DNA from 2 places in the Sporomusa aerivorans genome. Region 2 is predicted to be linked to the other one. Evidence: riboswitches for the same ligand, from Rfam matches in the RefSeq annotation. Region 2 holds a riboswitch; the other holds the start of a gene.
The links. Region 2 has a riboswitch for cobalamin ahead of SATMO3_RS05210 (sirohydrochlorin cobaltochelatase). Riboswitches for the same ligand answer to the same signal wherever they lie in the genome.

Region 1 (7,564 bases), 110 kb from region 2:
CCTGGCCAACTGGTCGAGGGAGAAAATGGATGTTAACGGCAGCCGGATGGACAAATATGACTTTGAACCCAGTCTTACCAATCGCGAGCGGTTTCGGACCTATTATGAACATACGCTGTTCAATCTCCAATTGCAGGATACCATTACCCTCAACCAGGCCGCCGACCTCTGGCTGACTCCCAGTATTCGCTACAATTATTCCAAGGTCATGGGCAGGGCGCTGGGAAAATCCGATTTAAATAAATGGGTCGATCAGGAGGATTCCCAGGTCAATGACAAGGTCACCTGGCAGGTGGCACTGAAAAAGCAGGTGGACGATCATCTGACCCTGCGCTCTACCTACGGCACCTACTACCGGCTGCTCAACCTGTATGAGATTGCCGGCGACGGCGCCGGCATTCTGCCCCGGCCTAATGCTTATAACGACCCCAGGTATGCCGGTCAAAGCATATTCCCGGTACCCGAGGAAGGGACCCAGTGGGACTTGGCGGCCATCTGGGACGGCAGGCTGCTGGGCGCCAATTCCTCCAAGGTGCAATTGACCTACTTTGGCCGCGATTCCAAGAATATGCTCCAGCTCTACCGCTTCGGCTATAATTATTGGTCTTATACCAATGCGCGCAAGGGGCAGGCCAACGGTGTGGAATTACAGACTGATTTCAACTGGGACAAATGGGATATGAGCCTGGCAGGCACCTACCTGCATACCAAGCAGCAGACCAAGTATAATGCGCCTAACTCCGCAACCGGCGAGATTTATTTCAATTATCCGCAGTTTTATACGCCGGAATGGGAAGGCTCGGCGCGGCTGACCTACCGCCCGGACAACCGGTTGGCTATTTTCGGCGAAGTAAAATATATTGATGAGATGGTTACCGGTATAGGTGAAAATGATAAGCCCTATGGGCAAACCTCCCTGACAACCGTTGGTCTGGGAGCAAAATATAACATTAATAAAGACTGCCAAATCATCGCCGGCGTAAATGACCTTTTTGACAAAGGGCCGGAGATGAGGATTACGCGAGACTATGATGCTAACAGTGCTATCGGTACTAGCAGTTTGCTCGAATATCCGCTGCAAGGCCGTACCTATTATATGACCCTGCAGTACAGATATTAAATGACGGCAAGCAGTAAGGGAGGTGAGGCCACACACGGCAGGTGACTCCAGTCTGGCAGTAAAGGAGGTGACATCAGGCAAGAACTGATGGTGATTCTGGGTTTTCCCACAGAAAACATTAGAAAAGTGAGGTTATGAGTAATGAAGATGAAATTCCATTTTCTTAAGCGCGTTATCGCGACAGCCCTGACACTGAGCGTGCTTGGCAGCTCAGCCGCGCTGGCCGCTACGGAAAACTTATTCGGCTACACGGTGGTTGATTCCAGCTATTCACAAGGTCTGGCCGGCGCCATCAGCGGCGAGCGGACAGGCAATCCAACCACCTTTACGTCCAGCAGCAAGGTCACCGGTTTAAACAGCGACCCGGCACTGTTCAACTACTTCCAGGGTACGGAGAGCCGCCTGGTGCTGCGCCAGTATAATGTGAGCGCTCCGGCAACTTTGATAGCAAATAAAATCATTGACCCGGTTGCTTCCACATGGACGTCTCTGGCAACGCCAACCTGGAGTAACGTACGCAACCTGCACGCGGTGGCTACCAAAGGAAAATGGCTGTATGCCACCGGTTATGATTTGGCAAAGATTGCTGTTGTGAACATGGATAGTAGCTATACACAAACACCATATAACTACCAATTCCCGACAACCTGGAGTATTCCCACATCAGACGTACCAGCCGGTGCCTCGGTCCATGGTGAAGGCTTAACGGTTGTCGACAACAATTTATATGCGCTGTTTACCGTCAATCCGAGCGGCGGCTATTCGGTGTATTCCGACAGTATTGTTGTGAAGTTCGACATTAACGTCTCTACGGGTGCTTTGAGTTATGCCGGCTATTTGAAAGTCGGCAAAAACGCCTTCACTCTTGACCATTTTAACAACAAGCTGTATGTCTGCGCCCTGGGCGGCATGCAGAACGCCGGCAGCGCCAATGCCGACACCCGTCTGGATATCATCGACCTGGCTACCTTCACCAGTACTCCCGTTGCCAAGACAGCTTCCATGGGCGGCGATTTCCGCGACATTACCATCGTTGACGCCAACACTGCCTATGTATTCCTGGGCAACTATGATACATCTTTTGCCAACATGGTGGGCGGCGTGTACCGCACCAGCGTGGCCAATCTCAATTCGCCTGCAGCCTGGACCAAAGTCAGTGACGTGAACTCGGCCGGCTATCTCTGGGGCATCTATGCCGACAGCAACCGGTTCTGGTTTGTCAAAGGCAATCAGATTGACATCTTCCCCGGCCTGCCCACCAGTACCAGCGATGCAGCTACTAAATCCTTCACCGCCAGCCAGTTGGGCTACACCGGCGGCAACCTGAACTCGGCGATTATTCTTGCCCCGGATCAGACTTCGACGCTCAGTGCCAAGCTCAGCACCGGCGTGGCCAAGTCCTTCGCCTCGCACTCTATCCTGGCGCAGCAGGCCCGCAAAGCTGCCGAGCAGTACAAAGGACTGAAAACTATCAACGGTAAGAGAGTCCTGAGCTTCAACTAAGCAGTATTCACCGCCCAGGATTAATTGCTGCGCCTTGCAGTATGCAGCGGAGCCGGACCGGCAGGTGCCTGCGGGCCGTTCCCCGGCAGGAATGATTTGCCGGCCATGTTTAGCAAGCTATAGAAAAGACCCGGCAGCTGGCAGTGGGAAGCAAGCTGCCAGGTCTTTTCTTCTGCCAAAACAGAGGGACTTTTAGAAGTTGTTAAAACACTGAATATATTGACAAGATAGGTAATAAATGATAAAATTTAAACGAAAATATAATATAATGAAGCAGGTGCCCTTTGGGGCTTAATAGGGAAGACCGGTTGAAGTCCGGCGCGGTCCCGCCACTGTAATGGGGAGTGAACTCAAAGTTATACCACTGGGATAAGAGTCCTGGGAAGGTTTGGGTAAGCTATGATCCAGAGCCAGGAGAACTGCCTGTCTAAAGATCGCCGTTTGACCCACGAGTGATGGGGAGGAGATTTCGGTTGCACCTGCTGGCCTGGAAGTATTCGGGCGAGTTGTGTTCAATGTCAAATTTTCTCCTGGTCATAGACCAGGAGTTTCTATTTGCTTTGTGCCTTTGTGCCGGAGAATTCTCCCACCTGTTTATGACAGGTGGGAGTTTCTTATACATTCTTTTTCTATCCTCCTTTATGTTTGCGGGGCTATATGCCCCCGCTCTTTTCTCCGGGGTTGTACTAAAATGATTTTGAATGCTGCCATGGGTATAGATATATTGACAAAAGAGGTAAATGGTGATAAGTTGATTGTAATATTATGCACAATTTCATAATATAGCAGGTGCCCTTTGGGGCTTAATAGGGAAGACCGGTTGAAGTCCGGCGCGGTCCCGCCACTGTAATGGGGAGCGAACTCAAGTTATACCACTGGGACAGGAGTCCTGGGAAGGTTTGGGCAAGCTATGAACCAGAGCCAGGAGAACTGCCTGTCTAAAGATCGCCGTTCAACCCACGAGTGATGGGGAGGAGATTACAGCTTCACCGACTGACTTAGGGTTTTCCAAGTGAGTTGCTGGTTTGCTAAATTAAACTCCTGGTGATAAACCAGGAGTTTTTATTTTGGTACATGAAGAGAACCTCCCGATTACACTGTAGTCGGGAGGTTCTTATTGCAGTTATGTTGCTTTTTTACTCCTTCTTCTGAGCGGGATAATACTTTAGTGTGCAAAGCTTAATACGAGAGGTAAAGGGATATGCAGAAAAAGATTGCCTTCTACGGCAAAGGCGGTATTGGAAAATCTACGACAGCGGCGAATGTTTCGGCGGCCTGGGCGGAAAGCGGTTATCAGGTCTGCCAGATTGGGTGCGATCCCAAGAATGATTCGACCCGTCTTTTGCTGGGACGGGTTTGTTCCCAAACTGTCTTGGATATGGTTAAGAAATATGGGGAAGAGGTTAAAACAGAACAAATTGTCCAGCGTGGTTTCGGCGGAGTGCATTGTGTTGAAGCCGGCGGCCCTGAACCGGGAGTAGGCTGCGCCGGCCGCGGCATTATTGTGGCTCTGGAAAAGTTGAAAGCCTTGCGGGCTTTGCCGGAGGATGCCGTCATTCTGTATGATGTGCTGGGTGATGTGGTATGCGGCGGTTTTGCCGTCCCCATCAGGGAAGGCTATGCGACCGACATCTATATCGTTTCTTCCGGCGAACTGATGTCACTGTATGCCGCCAATAATATTGCCAAGGGAATTGCGCGGTATGCCGCACGGGGACCTGTACGGCTGGGCGGCATTATCGGCAATAGCCGGGGGATCGCTAATGAACAGGCTTTGCTTGCGGAATTTGCTCAAAGGCTCAACACCTCTCTGATCGCTTATATTCCCCGGGACCGCATTGTTAATAAGGCTGAGATACACCGTCAGACAGTAATCGAATTTGCAGCCGATTCTCAGCAGGCGACTGTGTACCGGCAGTTAGCCGCCGTCATTTGTAATGATCCGGTGCTTTCTGTACCTACCCCCCTGGCATTTTCTGAATTAGAGGAGTTGGTGTTAGCTTATGGTGATGAATAAACGGGCAACACCGGTCCGCAAACGGGGATATAGCTGCACTATGCCGGGAGTCTGGCGGGCGGCAGCTCATAATGAAGGGGCTGTGGTTATTTATCATAGTCCCAAAGCATGTGGCCATATTGGCCGGGAAATGGAACTGGGGATGCATTTCCGCTCACTGGCCCAGCAGCAATTTTGCGCCGGGCAATATTCGGCGCCATTAGTAATTAGCGGCTTGCAGGAGGAGCATTCCATTTTTGGCGGCGCCGGCCTGCTGAGAGAATGTATTGACTATGTTGCCGCGGAATACAAGCCTAAGTATATTCTTATCGCCAATTCCTGCGTCGCCGGTGTCATTGGCGACGATACCGCCGCCGTGGCCGGTGAAGCCGAGCAGGCTTGGGGTATACCTGTCATGTCGGTGCCCTGCTATGGTTATCTGGATGGAGATTATTACACCGGCTTTTATCACGCCGGTAAGGTATTGGCTGAGCGGTTTATGGTTAAGCAACCCAAATTAGTCAATATGGTCACTTTGCTGGGAGACCGCGGGGGGCCGAACGGGGCGGATGTGCAGGAGATTAAGCGGTTGCTGGGGTATTTCGGCTTGAAGGTATATTGCCATTTTCCGGCTTTTGCGTCCCTGGAAGATATCAGACGCGTGCCATTTACCGTAATGACGGTGCCGCTTAGCGGTACGAGACAGTCTTATCCCTGGATTCGCAAACTGGGACTTGACCTGGAAGCCACGCTTGATGTTCCTCTTTTTGATAGTGATTATCCCGCGGGGTGGCAGGCGACAGTCGGGTGGTTAACAGATCTTGGCAGGTTTTTAAAACAGGAAGAAGAAGCCGCTATGGTTATCGAGATGGAATTGCAGCGGTTAAAGCTGCATGTCGACAAATGCAGTACGGTGCTGAAAAGAAACAGGATTGCGGTATGTATCGGCCGCCCTGTGCATTACTTTGACCCTGCTTTGTTCTTAGAGTTATGTGCATTATATGAGGTACAGGCAGCAGGAATTGTTATACTGGATGATATGCTTGCTGCGGAACAAGCACAGGCTTTACGGCAGGAATTATCCGGCTACGCCACGATACCCTGTTTTGCGCAGGCCGAGGCGGAAGCCAAAGCCCTGCTGCAGACGGCGGATATTATTGTCACTACCCATGAACTGGCCGACACCGGGAAAAAGCAGTTGTTTTTGCCGTTACTGCCGCTGGCAGGCGTAGGTGGTATTATGACACTGATGACAAAACTGGTACAACTGGCTGAGCGGCATGAAAGGCGGGGAGGGGTCATGTATGTGTAATCAATGGAAGGATACGCGTACCCTGGTCGATGCGTGTGCGCTCACAGGTGCAGCCGCATTTTTCGCCGGGATTCCCGATGCGGCATTAGTGGCTAACGGTCCCCTATGGTGCTATTATTATGCGCTCCGCTATCTGGAAAAGCAATCCCCGGCAGTAGGCGCCCGGTTCTTTTGCACCCAGGCGGACAATCAGGCTGTTGTTTACGGGACAGAGGAATGTTTGCTGGAAACGTTGGCTATAATACGCAAACAGGCCTGTCCGTCTGTTATTCTTGTCGAAAACAGCTGTTCTGTCAGTCTGATCGGTGATGATATTGCGGGTATTGCCAGACAGGCTGATATGAAGTGCCCGGTTGTATGTATTGACAGTGGCGGGCTTGCCGGTGGTTTTAGTGCCGGTTACCGCGCGGCGGCCAGCGCTTATTTTAACGAGCTGCCGCTCCAGCGCAAAAACTGCTTGCAGCATAATACCGTCAATCTGCTGGGATGTACAACCGGTTATTACAATGGAGCCAATGATGTGGCTGAACTAAAACGCATGCTGCATCTGGCCGGCTGCAGGGTGCTGGCCTGCCCGGGAGCAGGCAGCAGCACCCGGGAAATAGCCGCCATGACTGATGCGGCGCTTAATATTGTCGTGCATGAAGAATTAGGGCTGGATTTGGCCAAGTTATTACAGGAGCAGTACGGGATGCCGTATGTGTCACTAATGCTCCCTTACGGTTTACAGGGGTCGTTTTCCTGGCTGCAATATATAGTGGAGTATTTGTCTTTGGCGCGGGTTAACCTGGATGAGGTGCAGCGGGAAGTCGGCTTTTTGGAGCATAAGGTCCAAACGGCTACACTGGAGATGCAACGTATCTGGGGGGATCTTTGGTTTGAAAAGACACTCATCGCCGCGCCGGTATCAACGGCGCTGGCTTTAGCGGCGGCTATTCGTACCGAGTGGCTGGACACCCGCCTGCTGACGGTAGCGGCCTATGGCTGTAAGCCGGGTTATCCTGTACCGGATTGTATTGATACTTTTATCGAACACGCCGACAGTCAGTTAATGGAACAGGAGCTGGCAGCTTTACAGGGAGGGCTGCTATTGGCCAGCAGCAATGAAAAAGCCATTTTGCAGCAACAAGCGGTTTTGGATGTGGTTTGTCAGAATATCGCACTGCCGGTATATGATGAAGTTTTTCTTAGCGATCAGCCTTTTATAGGCTTGCGTGGTTCATGCTATATGCTGGAACGGCTCTGGAACCGGTTTATTACCCAAAGTCAGCGGTTAAGGTGAATGTTATACCGGTCGTTCCCGCAGAAAGATTCTAACTTAACTATGAAGGGCAGAATGATATGAGCGGAAGGGTTCAAAATAAGACTTTATTTTTTATAAGCTTGAGCGCGCTATTATTCTTAGCAATTTTGGCATCGCTTATTTGGGGGCAGATACATGTACCTGCGTCAACTGTACTGAGCATTATCGGCAGGCAATTACATTTTCCCGGAATTGACGGTACCGGAATTTCCCAGGAACAGCTTTCGGTTATCTGGCATATCCGTATGCCAAGGACACTGGTAGGCGTCTTGGTGGGAGCCGCATTAGCGGTATCGGGGGCTGTGATGCAAGGGGTATTTGGCAATTCGC
Region 2 (7,564 bases):
GGGTGAAAGCGCCCGCAGCGGATTGAAGCCTCTGAGACGCTGGGCGGTCAGTACAATGACTGTCTCCTGAAAAATCACCGGCAGGAATCTAAGTCCGGTTATCAGCATGAAGCCCAGTTCATACGGCAAATGCCAGGACAGCAGACTGCGCAGCATGTGCCGCGGATCGCTTGTCCAGTTAAGCAAGAGTCCCAAAGTCAGCATAGTACCGGAACGCAGCGCCTGAACAGCGCCATACTCCAGACCCTCCCGGTAAATGTACACCCCGCCGGTCAGCGCGCCAATAACAGGGGTTGCCGGTGGCAGCAGGCAGGCGATAACGGTCCGCGGCTCCCGGGCGTAAAACAGCGCCTGGCTTGTCATCGAGCCCCAGATACCCAAGAGTACAAACACCATCAGTACCCGCCACCTGGCCGGCGAGGAGCGGGCGACTCCGTGCAGGCAAAGCGACAGACAAAACAGGAGAAACAGGAGACGGGGACTGTCCACCAACAAAACCATGGCTGCCAGCAAAAGCAGAATCACTATTTTGGAGCGGGTATCCAGTCTATGAAGCAAAGTCTTCCCGGGAGTAGCTTCCCACACCTGCCGATCGTACATACGCCACCACCTCCTCTACAGTCAGCGCCGCACCGCCGTATAAAGCCCGGGCTGTAAGCAGCGCCGCCGGCGGTTTCAGGCCGGCCGATGCCAACATAGTCTGATCCTGAAAGACCATCGCCGGCACGTCGTCGGCTATAATCCGCCCCTGACGCATAACAATCACACGGTCGGCAAACCGGGCTGCCACCTCGGTGTCATGGGTGCAAAAAACAATGCTGCCGCCTTGCCGGGTGTATTCCCTAAGGAGCAGGACGATATCCTCAATGTGCCCGATATCCTGACCGGTTGTCGGCTCGTCCAGCAGCAAAACCTGCGGCTGAGAAGTCAAGACAGCGGCAATGGCTACCCTGAGACGCTGTCCGCGGCTCAGTGCCAGCGGGAAATCAGCCTCCAGGCCTGCCAGACCAAGTTTACCGGCAAAGAATTGACAAATTTCCGGCCAGTTCCCGTCATCCGCTTGCTGCTGACGCAGACTAAAACTGATCTCCTCCCGTACCGTACTGTTAAAAAGCATAAAATCGGGATTTTGCAATACCATGCCGACCGACGGTGAGATAGCGGCAAGCTTTTGCCCCAGGACCCGGATTTCGCCCGTGACCGGCCTGAGCAACCCGCCGATCAGGTGCAATAAGGTCGATTTGCCGGCGCCGTTATTACCCATAAGCGCAACAAACTGTCCTCTTGCAATAGTTAGCGCAAGATTATTCAGCACCAGATCCCTGGAATTGTCATAGGCAAAGGATAATTGCCGGACCGTTACCGCCGGCTCATCTGTCGGCCTGAGCGGCGGGCCTGCCGCCGTTGCCGGCTCATATATGGGAACGGTATAACATTGCCGGATAGCCGCTACCACATGACTGACTTCGGCCGATTGCACCGCAACCCCTAATTTGTGGCAAATTGTCACTGGCTGCGGCAGCCTGAGGCCAAGTTCCGCAAACAGGTCCTGGCAGGCGTACGCTTCCGCACAACTGCCCTGCCAGTGGAGCTGTCCGTCCTCCATAACAGCCACCCGGTGGCACAGAGGCAACACCTCGTGGAGGCGATGCTCGACTAAAATTATGGTAATTCCCTGTTCGCTGTTAAGCTGCTTAAGCACCGCCAATAGTTCCAAAGCTCCTTGCGGATCCAGCTGGCTGATAGGTTCGTCCAGCGCCAGCACCTGCGGTTTGGCCGCCAGTACGGCCGCCACAGCCAGTCGCTGCTTCTGCCCGCCTGATAAAGCGTGAACACTCGCCTCCGCCTTATCGGCCAGACCAACCAGTTTTAGCGCTTCCTTAACCAGTGGCTCAGCCCCGGCTGCTGTCATCCCCATGTTTTCAAGTACAAAAGCAACTTCATCATATACCGTGGTTGAAAAAATTTGATCCTCCGGATTCTGAAAAACCAGCCCAACCGTGCGGCTCATCGCGGACACGGCTATATTCTGAGTAGAGCAGCCACCCACAAAAACTTCACCGGTAAGCCTGCCCCCGCTTTCCTGGGGAATCAGCCCGTTGAGCATCTTCAGCAAAGTACTTTTTCCACAGCCTGTCGCCCCTGTCAGCAGCAGAAATTCGCCTGCCTTAATCTTGAGACTGACATTTTTCACACTGGGTGTATCGCGATGCCGGTAGGTAAACGAGACATCACGTAGTTCTACAATATAATCCATCTTCAGTCTCCCCCCACTTTGGCCAGCCGGCTGCCGAGGAAGCTACCGCAGACTGCGCCGACGGCAGTATAGATAAAACCATTGAGAGCCAATACCAAAGCAATGTACCAGGCGGCATAATACATCCGGTATAAAACCGCCATAGCCTGCAGCGCTGCATAGGTTGCAATAGTGTCGGCCACACCGCAGCTAGCTGCCAACAGTGCAATCTTACTCCAAGACAGATTGTGTTCCTGGCGGTTCTGCAGCCAGCCGTACAGTCCGCTGCTGTAAATCAAAAATTCCAGCCAAAAGGCTTGCAAGCCGTATGACAACAAACTAATGGGAGAAATCTGCCCGAAAGCCAACATCCCCAAAAGCATGCGAACAACCGTCATCAGCGCCACCACACCCGGACGGGGAATTAAGATTACCAGCGCCACCACCATCATATACAGAAATACACCGCTGAATAAACCGGTGATGATAAAGCCGAACGGCCCCAACAGAATATGGAAGAAGTCATTTAGCAAGGTAGAAGGCACATTGACAACCGCAAATGCCGCCGCGCCAAACAAAGCGATGGTTACCAGCCAGCGCGTTTTCAGCACAGTGAGTACCTGCCGGCAACGGCGCAGCGCCATCACCGCCCCCAGCGCAACCGTCATTACCGCCAGGCTGACTACCAGCAGCGCCCTGCTGTCTTTTTTGACAATTGTAAGCTTTTCTTCCCAGATTAAAGGCGGCGCCACCCCGTCACTTACCTCGGTCCTAAGAATATACTCCCCATCCGTTAAATCGCGCTCGTCGGCGTACACCGGAATCTGCAGCCGTTGACTGACATCCCCGTCTAGGGCCGTAAAGGCTTCCAGAAAGTTCTTTTGCCGGTCCATTGCTCCGCCATTGACATCCTCGCTGGTCGCACCAGGGGTAAACAGACCTTGGACCGGTAAACGGCTGGCGGCGTCCAGCAGGCTGACACTTACCACAACCAGTTTCTGCACACCGGACGGGTTGGCAATATCCACTCCCAGATGAGTCACCGGGTGGATGGCCTCGATTTCCTGATTTGACGCACCTTTGCCTGTCAGTACATTCTTGTAGTAGTCCCACTGGCGGTCCCTGAGTACTAAGACATTGCGGCCCATGCGTTCATCTGTTTTTCCGTTTCTGTCCAAAGGCAGCACAAGTCCGGTTATGGCAACCGGTTTAAGAGCCTCACCCTGACCGGCATTCACAGCTACCGGCACTTGCTTTGTTTCACCGCCAACGCTGGCAGTGGCTGTATACACACCTGCCGGCAGTCCGTCTGCGACCTCCAAAGGCAGTAGGTCATACCATTGATCATAACCGCCTGCCAGTGTAGCTTGCCTGGTCAGCCGGTAATTCCCGCCCTGTCTGTGTATTTCCCATTCCCCCAGGGAACCGGCGGGACTAAAGCCTGGCGGCAGGTCAATTGTTATTAATGCCTTTTTCCCGCTGGGAGTACGATTTTCAATACTGAACAATGCTGCCGTTTGTGTACCGGGAGTGACAGAATCCCTGACTTTTCCGAAGTAATACGGAATTTGGCAGGAAAAAGCCACACCATCACGGGCCTGACCGGCAACCGTTATGAAGAACACAAGCAACACTGTCATTAACCCGGTCAGTGCTTTGCTGATGGTCAAACTTCTTTTCTCCTTTGCAGTAAATATTACTAGTTCTCAGTTCACAGCAAATAAGGGTATTATCGAAACGCTGTCGCGGCCGTTAATGTCATTACGAACAAATACACTTATAAAGTAAACTTAGCTTCAGGTGGGGTTTTAGCCCCATCTGAAGGTTAGTTACCCTTATCCCGGGACTTATCCGCTCTTACTCCCGCTTACAGAAGGGGGAGTCTTAGAGCGGGTTAGTCACAGGATAAACTCTAATACATTAAGAAAAAAACATCTCCTTATTTAAAAGGAGATGTTTTTTAGTCCCACTATGCATCACCAGATACAACGTTACACTCGCCGCATATGGTTATACTTATAACGAAATAAGCTTAATCCCCTCCCCATACCTCGTGGGTTAAAAACGGTGACTGTAAATTAGGCAGTTCTCCTGACTCTGGTTCATAGCGCATCCAAACCTTCCCAGGACTTCTCATCCCAGTGGCATCTCATGGACTGGCTCCCCATTACAGTGGCGGGACCGCGCCGGCTTTTAACCGGACTTCCCTATTAAGCCCGTAGGGCACCTAACTCTTGGTTATTCAGTTGTCAGGTATTAGAATTAATGTTTCTTGGCTACAGGGCTATTCAGGTCGGCAATGGCATCTTTAACATGCTCAACATAGATATCCTGAATGGCGGCATTTTCACCTAAACCATGGATATAGGTATCCACTTTGAAACCGGCGGCAATAAGCTGGCTCTTGAAGGAGTCTTTTTCATCACCGGCCATATCATTGTTGGCATGATCGCCGGCCACCAGCATAAACGGCATCAGGGTAACTTTTTTGACTTTATCGGCTTTAAGCTTTTCAATGGCGCCTTCGAAAGTCGGATAGCCCTCTACCGTGAATACATACGCATTCTTATAACCGGCATCATTCAGTTTAGCCTGCAGCACACCATAGGCAGCGGTTGCCGGATGCGGACCGCCGTGTCCCATCAGCATAACGGCTTCATTCTTTTTCAATGCCGGGAATTGGGTAGCTACCGCTTTAACGGCCGCCAGATAATCATCGTTTTGTCCTTCTTGTCCCATATAGTAAAGTACCGGCCGGCCAATGGCAATTTTTTCAAAATCCTTGGCTGCCTGTGCATGTTTCACCACACCGGCAATCAGTTCATACTCTTCGCCGGGAGTTATTTGCATAGGCTGGACAATTACTTCGGTATAGCCTTCGGCTTTCAGACGGTCAAGCGCCTGTTTTTCCGTGTCAACTTTTATACCGTCCCGTTCAGCCAGCCTTTTGATGATGATACGGGAGCTGAACGCACGGCGAACTTCATAATCCGGGAACTCTGCCCTGATTTTATTTTCCGTTGCCTCAATCGTTGTTTTCATAGTTTCAGGAAAAGTAGTGCCAAAACTTACAACCAGGATGGCCTTTTTACCGGCGTTGGCCGGTGCAGCGGCCGCCGGCGAGGGCAGCAGGCTTACACAACCGAATACGGCCAGCAGCAAGATGCCGGTAATGAGTGAATAAAGATTTTTCATGCAAAAAACAACTCCTTTGTTTTTAGTAATCCTGATGTTCTGTTGTTGAAAAGGTTGCTCATGGGCTCATAGCGAATTTCCCAGGTCCCGGTATACATTCCATAGCAGCAGAAACTCCCATGGCAGGATCGACCTGTGCCAACAGTACTTACATTTGGCAAAAACCGCCGCAGATTGCCTAAAAATCAAAACTCCCAACCGTCTGCAGTTGGGAGTTTAAACAGTTGACTAAATACAAAACTCCTGGTCAGAAACCAGGAGCGAATTAGCGAATGCGCCTGTAAAAGCGCCTACTGTAATCCCCTCCCCATACCTCGTGGGTAACAAACGGTGATTGTCAGACAGGCAGTTCTCCTGACTCCGGATCATAGCTTGCTTAAACCTTCCCAAGACGACCGTCCCAGTGGTATATCTTAAGCTTGCTCCCCGTTACAGTGGCGGGACCGCGCCGGTCTTTAACCGGACTTCCCTATTAAGCCGCAAGGGCACCTATCTCCATGATTCGATTATGATATAACTATATGTTATCTGGGAACGCTTGTCAATACTTGAAAACAATTTTAGATACAGGCGCAGCGTGCTCCTCTCTGGGTTTTGCCACCCTGATCACGTTACCAGGTATATAAAAAAAAATAGGGTCAAATGACCCGTGCCTAACGGCATAAATTGAAAGGAGCGTTTTGAGAAAATGGCATTAATATTAAAACTCTCAACCGTTATAGTTGAGAGTAATAAACAGCATGCTAAATAAAAACTCCTGGTTTTGGACCAGGAGTGAATTAGCCAGACGCACTACGAGAGTGCTTACTGTAATCCCCTCCCCATACCTCGTGGGTAACAAACGGTGATTGTCAGATAGGCAGTTCTCCTGGCTTCGGATCATAGCTTGCTTAAACCTTCCCAAGATGGCACATCTCAGTGGCATATCTTAAGCTTGCTCCCCGTTACAGTGGCGGGACCGCGCCGGCTTTTAACCGGACTTCCCTATTAAGCCCCGTAGGGCACCTAACTCTGATATGAAATTATGTATTAATAATAGCATGGACTATTACTTGTTGTCAATAGCTGAATATTCTTTCAAGTTATCAGGCCTCCATCACCTGATAATGCCTGCGTTTGTTTTCGTACATACGGGCATCCGCCGTCTGCACCAGGCCGCTTGAACTAACTTCACTGTTGTCGGCTGCGCCGATGCTTACACTTAAGCTCAGTTCGCCGCTTTCATCTTTATACCGCCAGCGGCTTACACTGTGCTGTATGCGTTTGATGATGATCCGGGACTGCTCCAGCAAAATGCCGGGAATGATAACTACAATTTCATCTCCGCCATAGCGAAAAGCGCAATCGTCGGCACGGATGCTTTTAGTAATTATGTGCGCGGTCTCTCTGATCAACAGGTCGCCTGCCACGTGCCCCAGACGGTCGTTTACCGCTTTTAGCCCGTTAATATCAATCATTAATAAAGTCAGCGGCAGCTTTTTCAGATCAGCCTGCAGACAGTAACCGGAAAATTGCTTGTCAAAGGAATGCCGGTTAAAGAGCCCTGTCAGTTTGTCATACTCCGCCAAATACTGTACTTCCTCATGCAGCCGGGCATTGTGGACAGCAACCGCCGTCTGGCTTGCCAGCGCTTCCAGCAGTTGCAACCGTTCCGTATAATCCTCACCCTGACAGACCTTTTCCATATAGAGAACTCCCAGCAGTGTCTCCCTGAATACCAGGGGGATGTGATATTTAATTATATTGCCGCCCTCACGCGTAGCCAAAGTCTTTAGCGAATTGCGTAAAACCGGCACTGCCCAGCGGCAATCAGCCAAACAATTCTCCCTGCTGCTTTCCGGATATACAGCGGCAATATCGTTACCCGGCTCCTCAAGCAGGCATATAGCGGCCTGCCTGACTGCCATGCTTTGGATGACTATTTTCAGAATACCTTTTATTACCTCCGCAATATTAAATGCGGATGCAATAATTTGAGCCGCCTGATACAAGGCTGACTGACGCTCCAAAGCCATGTTCAGCATACGGTTAACCCGCTCACGCTCAGTCACATCAATGGTAACAAGCACAGTACCGATATATTTTCCCGCTGCATCGGTTACCCGGGAATACCGATTTTCAATGAATTTTCCG

Region 1: it holds a riboswitch for cobalamin, as region 2 does, so the genes downstream of both, SATMO3_RS05560 (AAA family ATPase) here and SATMO3_RS05210 (sirohydrochlorin cobaltochelatase) in region 2, are expected to answer to the same signal.

The regions. Positions count from the first base shown of each region.
Region 1 is NZ_CP156926.1:1,264,746-1,272,309, forward strand. It holds gene SATMO3_RS05550 (TonB-dependent receptor) at 1-1,120, shown strand, start outside; gene SATMO3_RS05555 (hypothetical protein) at 1,262-2,623, shown strand; cobalamin riboswitch at 2,882-3,065, shown strand; cobalamin riboswitch at 3,394-3,576, shown strand; gene SATMO3_RS05560 (AAA family ATPase) at 3,825-4,640, shown strand; gene SATMO3_RS05565 (nitrogenase component 1) at 4,627-5,931, shown strand; gene SATMO3_RS05570 (nitrogenase component 1) at 5,924-7,213, shown strand; gene SATMO3_RS05575 (FecCD family ABC transporter permease) at 7,273-7,564, shown strand, end outside.
Region 2 is NZ_CP156926.1:1,156,032-1,163,595, reverse strand. It holds gene SATMO3_RS05225 (energy-coupling factor transporter transmembrane protein EcfT) at 1-600, opposite strand, end outside; gene SATMO3_RS05220 (ABC transporter ATP-binding protein) at 548-2,257, opposite strand; gene SATMO3_RS05215 (hypothetical protein) at 2,260-3,906, opposite strand; cobalamin riboswitch at 4,300-4,482, opposite strand; gene SATMO3_RS05210 (sirohydrochlorin cobaltochelatase) at 4,499-5,431, opposite strand; cobalamin riboswitch at 5,758-5,939, opposite strand; cobalamin riboswitch at 6,272-6,455, opposite strand; gene SATMO3_RS05205 (diguanylate cyclase) at 6,517-7,564, opposite strand, start outside.